2 regions of the Streptomyces sp. NPDC006655 genome follow, and region 1 is predicted to be linked to the other one. Evidence: riboswitches for the same ligand, from Rfam matches in the RefSeq annotation. Region 1 holds a riboswitch; the other holds the start of a gene.

Region 1 (3,200 bases):
CGGAACGGGCACGCCTGGATAAAGGGCACAGCTGGATACGGGCACCGAAAAAACGGCCCCCGCGAATAGCACCTCTTTGTATACGGCGCCCGTGTTAATGCCGCACGCCCGACATGTTTACGGGATGTTGCGAAGTCCTCACAGGGTTCGCCCGTTCGGCGGCGCCGGGAAACCGGAGCCGGTGGAAGGCCGTGGAGCGCTCGGTGTGCAGCGCCGTCACCGCCCGGGCGCGCTCCCCGTCCCCGCGCGCCACCGCGTCCACGATCGCGCCGTGCTCCGCCCAGGACTCCACCGGGCTGACGGGCGCCTCCACCGTGTACATCCAGGCGATCTTGTGCCGCAACTGGGTGAGCGTCGCCGTCAGGGCGTGGCTGGCGGAGGCCTGGGCGAGCGTCTCGTGGAACCAGCCGCCCAGCGAGCGCAGGTCGTCGCTGTTGCCGGTCCTGGCCCGCTCCTGCCCCAGCCTGACCAGCCCGCGCAGCACCTTCAGGTGGGCCTCGGTGCGGCGCTGGGCGGCCCGCAGGGCGCCGAGCGGCTCCAGGAGCAGGCGCATCTCCAGCAGGTCGGCGGCCTCCTGCTCGGTCGGTTCGGCCACGCAAGCGCCCGCGTGCCGGCGGGTCACGACGAAGCCCTCGGCCTCCAGGGTGCGCAGCGCCTCGCGGACCGGGACGCGCGAGACGCCGTAGCGGCGGGCCAGGAGTTCCTCGGTGAGCCGGCTGCCGCGCTCGTGGACACCCGCGACGATGTCGTCCCGGATCGCCGTGCATACCGAGTGCGCCGGAATGCGCATGTCCGACCTCCGCCTTAATCCCCGTGAAACGCCGCCGAGTGACGCCGGTTCCGTGACTCTATTGCAATGCGCGGGAATTTCCGACGGGGGGCCGGAATCCATGAGTATTTTTTGGACAGCGGGGGCGCGAAAACGGCGAAAGCCCCGGCCGGCTGCCGGGGCTTCGCAGGATGTCACCGAAAAGGACGGACGTCAGACGTTCACACCGTGCTTGCGGAGGTAGGCGACCGGGTCGACGTCGGAGCCGTACTCCGCGGTCGTACGGGCCTCGAAGTGGAGGTGGGGGCCGGTGGTGTTGCCGGTGGACCCGGAGAGGCCGATCTGCTGGCCCGGGGTCACCTGCTGCCCCACCGAGACACCGATGGACGACAGGTGGCCGTACTGGGTGTACATGCCGTCGGCCATCTTGATGACGATCTGGTTGCCGTACGCCCCGCCCCAGCCGGTGGAGACGACCGTGCCGGTGCCCACCGCGTGCACGACCGTGCCGGCGGCGGCGTGGAAGTCGATGCCGGTGTGGGAGCCGGAGGACCACAGGGAGCCGCCGGTCTTGTAGCCGGTGGAGACGTACGAGTCGCTGATCGGCGCGACGAAGGCGTTGAGGCGCTTGCGCTCGGCCTCCCGCGCGGCCCGTGCCTTGGCCTCGCGCTCCTTCTCGGCCCGCGCCGCGGCCTTCTCGCGCGCGGCCTGTTCGGCCGCCTTGCGCTCGGCCACCGCCTGCTGCGCGGCAGCCTGGGCGTCGACGTGCTCGGCGACCGAGTCGCTGACCGTGATGACCGGGGTGAGACCGGTCTGCTCGACGCTGTTCTCGGCGGCGAGCGCCGGGGCGGCGGAGACGGTGCCGATGACGCCGGTGGTGGTGAGGGCCGCGATGCCGGCGGCCTGCGCGGTGGTGCGCTTCACCCGGCCGGGACGACGGTGCTTCCCGGAGGCGCACATGAACGCCATGTAGAGGCTGGTCCTTTCCTTCCCTCTCGCCTACCGGGTTAGCTGACGGGTTCGGAGCAGGAAGGTCTCCTACGGACCCCCTCGCGACACGCGCGGGCGCCCGATTCACCCCAGGGACTGCGTGGGTCCCCGGCTCCCCTGGCTCGCGCCGTACGGGGACTCGGCGATGGCTGTCCGGTGCCGCGGGTGCGGCGCGGTGCCTGACGGACAGCCCGAAGGAACCTACGGCGGCGTTCTTTCAAGACTCAAACCGATCGCGGCTTTTGTAGCGCATCCCACAGGGCAGACAGGCAACCTCCGCCCCAATTCGGACATACGAGAGCCCTGGTGGCCGACGGCCGCCAGGGCTCCGCACGCGTGCGTGGAGCTACTCCGCCGCGACGACGGTCACTTCGCCGATGCCGAGGGCCTCGACGGGTTCCCTGATCTGCGCCGCGTCGCCGACGAGGACCGTCACCAGGCGGTCCACCGGGAAGGCGTTCACGACCGCCGCGGTGGCCTCCACGGTGCCGGTGGCGGCCAGTTGCCGGTAGAGCGTGGCCTGGAAGTCGTCGGGCAGGTGCTGCTCGACCTGGTCGGCGAGGGTGCCTGCGACGGCCGCCGCCGTCTCGTACTTGAGCGGCGCCACACCGACGAGGTTCTGCACGGCGACGTCGCGCTCGGCGTCGGTGAGGCCCTCGGCGGCGAGGGTGCGCAGCACCGTCCACAGGTCGTCGAGGGCGGGCCCGGTGTTCGGGGTGTCCACGGAACCGCTGATGGCCAGCAGGGAGGCACCGGTGCCGTCGGGGGCGGAGCGCAGCACCTGCCCGAAGGAGCGGACGCCGTACGTGTAGCCCTTCTCCTCGCGCAGCACGCGGTCCAGGCGCGAGGTGAGGGTGCCGCCCAGGCAGTAGGTGCCGAGCACCTGGGCGGGCCAGACCCGGTCGTGCCGGTCCGGGCCGACGCGGCCGATGAGCAGCTGGGTCTGGACGGCACCGGGGCGGTCCACGACGACGACCCGTCCGGTGTCGTCGGCGGTCACCGGCGGCACCGGCCGGGGCTCGGCGGTGGAGCCGGTCCAGGCGCCCAGGGTGTCGCCGAGCAGCGCGTCCAGGTCGATGCCGGTCAGGTCGCCGACGACGACCGCGGTGGCGGTGACGGGGCGTACGTGGCGGTCGTAGAACGCTCGTACGGCGGCGGCGTCGATCTTCTCGACGGTGTCCTCGGTGCCCTGGCGCGGGCGGGACATCCGCGCGGTCGCCGGAAACAGCTCCTTGTAGAGCTGCTTGGCGGCCCGGCGGCTGGGGTTGGCCAGCTCGTGCGGGATCTCGTCGAGACGGTTGCGGACCAGCCGCTCGACCTCGCTGTCGGCGAAGGCGGGCGCCCTGAGGGCGTCGGAGAGCAGTCCGAGGCCCTTGGCGAGACGGGAGGCCGGGACCTCCAGGCTGATGCGGACGCCGGGGTGGTCGGCGTGCGCGTCGAG
Region 2 (3,200 bases), on a different contig from region 1:
ATCATCACCGAAGCGGCGGGCGCCACTTGAGGCCGAAACGCACACTGAGTCCCAGGGGCGTGCTGTCCGTATTCTCTGATCATGGTCGCACCTTCCCCGTACTCTCTGATCGCCACCGACCTGGACGGCACGCTGCTGCGTGCCGACGACACCCTGTCGGACCGGTCGCTCGCCGCCCTGGCGCGGGCCGGCCGGGCCGGCGCCACGCACCTGGTGGTGACCGGCCGCCCCGCGCCGAGAGTGCGCCCGCTCCTCGACGACCTCGGCTGCACGGGGCTCGCGGTCTGCGGCCAGGGCGCACAGGTGTACGACGCCGGCACGCACCGTCTGCTGTGGTCGGTCACCCTGGACCGGGAACTGGCGGAGACCGCGCTCGGCAAGATCGAGGCCGAGGTCGGCCAGGTGTACGCGGCGGTCGACCAGGACGGCGTGGACGGGCTCACGCTCATCGAACCGGGCTACCTGATGCCCCACCCCACGCTGCCCGCGCTGCGCGTGGACCGGCGTGACGACCTGTGGTGCGCGCCCATCAGCAAGGTGTTGCTGCGCCACCACACCCTGTCCGACGACGAACTGGCGGCGACCGCCCGCGCGGTGGTGGGTTCACTGGCGACGGTCACCATGTCGGGGCCGGGGACGGTGGAGCTCCAGCCGTGCGGGGTGACCAAGGCGACCGGGCTGGCGCTGGCCGCCGACCACCTGGGGCTGTGCCCCGAACGGGCCATCGCCTTCGGTGACATGCCCAACGACGTTCCGATGTTCGACTGGGCGGCCTACGGAGTGGCCATGGCCAACGCTCACCCCGAGCTTCAGGCCAGGGCCGACGAGATCACCACGTCCAACGAGGACGACGGCATCGCCGTCGTCCTCGAGAGGCTCTTCGTCTGATGCGGGGCGCGCCGGTCAGTACGCGCCGTGGACGTTGTCGATCGAGCCGTACCGCGCGGCGGCGTAGTTGCAGGCGGCGGTGATGTTGGCGACCGGGTCGTAGATGTCGAAGGACGTGCCCGCCACGTGGTAGGCGTTGAACGTCGGGTCGATCACCTGGAGCAGGCCCTTGGACGGGATGCCGGCGGCCGCGTTGGAGTCCCAGAGGTTGATGGCCCGCGGGTTGCCGGACGACTCGCGGATCACGTTGCGGTAGATGCCGTTGTACGAGCCCGGGATGCCCTTCTGGGCCATGATCGCGAGCGACTCGCGGATCCAGCCGTCGAGGTTGTTCGGGTACCCGGCGGGCGTCGTCGAGGCCGTGATGGCGGTGGCGGGGGTGGCGGCGGAGGCGTCGGCCGCGCCGATGAGCGAAAGGGCGAGTACGGCGGCGCCGGTACCGACGACGGCGAGCGTGCGGGCGATGCGGGAGCGGCGGGGCTGGGCGGCAGCAGGCATGGCGAAGTTCCTCTCCGTCGCCTGCGAGGTGAGCTGTCGGGTTCGGGCTCGGGGAGTGCCCGGTCGCGTCACCCGAAGGCGTTGCGACTTCACCCCTAGCCGGTCCGGGACGGCGTCCGTCGATGACGGCGCCGCCCGGTCCGGCGACTTACCTGGGTCCCCCGCTCCTGCCGTGCGAATGAACTCGTCGATGGGTTAGGACGGGCGGCGGCAGGATTCGGCGTCCGCCCGGCGAGCGGGAACGTATGCGAGAGCACATGTCCGGAACAAGGGGTGGATTCACACAACAAACCGATTGACCTTGATCTGAGGCGTATGAGGCACTTGATCCTTTGCGGTCGCCAAGCCTCAACTGGCGCACAGGGAAAGGCGGGGGAGAGTGACTGGCGGCATGAGGGGCATAGGTGCGCGAGTGACCTACTTCACGAAACCGCAATCACGGCAAAAGGGGCATGAGGGATTAGCTGAGTGCGCCCGTGTCGCTCTGGATTTCAGAGATTGTCCCAATTGTCTTACTGAGCGGAATTAGGGCTCTGGGGTGCTAATAGGCCATTAGGGCACCATTAGTCTTTTTTGCTCCGCGGATTGACGGCCGGCCGGGCCAAGGCCGCGCGGGGCGCCACGAATTGCCGAGCGGTGACGTGGGTGCTCCTGGTCACCAGGAGAGGGTGCGTCCAGGTGGGTGACATCGGCCGGGTGATGGTTCAGGGAGTGGCGTATGCCCCGTTTCGGTACAAGAGGCTGCTGATCCTTCCAAGTCGGTAGATGTCACGTCATATCATATGATCAAAAACATACCGGTCGTGATCCGATGGCGCCCGGGGTGTAACCGTGGGCGCCATCGGTGATCGAAACCTGACCGGATACGCTGACTTGAGTGATGGCAGCGACCTATCGACAAACCGTGTAATCGCCAGTGGACACCAGCAGACAGGAGACCCTCGTGACCGTCGTCGGGCCGTTCGGGCTGAACGTGCGGGACCAGGCTCTGGAAGCCGATGTCCAGGCTGGATTGGCGGCTGTCGAGGAAGGCCTGCTAGAGGCCACCAAGAGCGAGGTCCCCTTCATCACGGAGGCCGCGCAGCACCTCGTACGGGCCGGCGGCAAGCGGTTCCGGCCGCTGCTGGTGATGCTCGCCGCGCAGTTCGGCGACCCCTACGCACCGGGTGTCGTGCCGTCGGCCGTCGGTGTCGAGCTGACCCACCTCGCCACCCTGTACCACGACGACGTCATGGACGAGGCCTCCGTGCGGCGCGGTGTGGACAGCGCCAACACCCGCTGGGGCAACTCCGTCGCCGTCCTCACCGGCGACTTCCTGTTCGCGCGCGCCTCGCAGATCCTCGCCGACCTCGGGCCCGAGGCGGTCCGCGTCCAGGCCCTCGCGTTCGAGCGGCTGGTGACCGGCCAGATCCTGGAGACGGCGGGGCCTTCCGACGGGCGCGACCCGGTCGACCACTACCTCGACGTCCTCGGCGGCAAGACGGGCTCGCTGGTGGCGGTCTCCTGCCGTTTCGGCGCGATGATGTCCGGCGCCGACGAGACGGTCGTGGACGTCCTCACCCAGTACGGCGAACGACTCGGAGTCGCCTTCCAGCTCGCCGACGACGTCCTCGACATCGCCTCCGACTCGCACGAGTCCGGCAAGACCCCGGGCACGGACCTCCGCGAGGGTGTTCCCACCCTCCCCGTGCTGCGGCTGCGGGAGCGGGCGGCCCGGCTGGGGCTGGCCGAGGACATCGCGCTGTGCGAGCTGCTGGACTCCGACCTCACGGACGACGCCCGGCACGCGCAGGCGCTCGCCGCGCTGCGGGTGA

What was found. A riboswitch is a leader RNA that binds a small molecule or an ion and turns the genes downstream of it on or off. The one in region 1 is predicted to bind cyclic di-AMP.
Positions count from the first base shown of each region.
Region 2: it holds a riboswitch for cyclic di-AMP, as region 1 does, so the genes downstream of both, AB0958_RS11805 (transglycosylase SLT domain-containing protein) here and AB0958_RS17715 (M23 family metallopeptidase) in region 1, are expected to answer to the same signal.

Region 1 covers NZ_JBEYJU010000027.1:4,504-7,703, reverse strand. Annotated here, with positions in the region: gene AB0958_RS17720 (GntR family transcriptional regulator) at 95-790, opposite strand; gene AB0958_RS17715 (M23 family metallopeptidase) at 983-1,738, opposite strand; cyclic di-AMP (ydaO/yuaA leader) riboswitch at 1,751-1,914, opposite strand; gene AB0958_RS17710 (pitrilysin family protein) at 2,106-3,200, opposite strand, start outside.
Region 2 covers NZ_JBEYJU010000015.1:60,842-64,041, forward strand. Annotated here, with positions in the region: gene AB0958_RS11800 (HAD family hydrolase) at 82-888, shown strand; gene AB0958_RS11805 (transglycosylase SLT domain-containing protein) at 904-1,386, opposite strand; cyclic di-AMP (ydaO/yuaA leader) riboswitch at 1,390-1,586, opposite strand; gene AB0958_RS11810 (polyprenyl synthetase family protein) at 2,330-3,200, shown strand, end outside.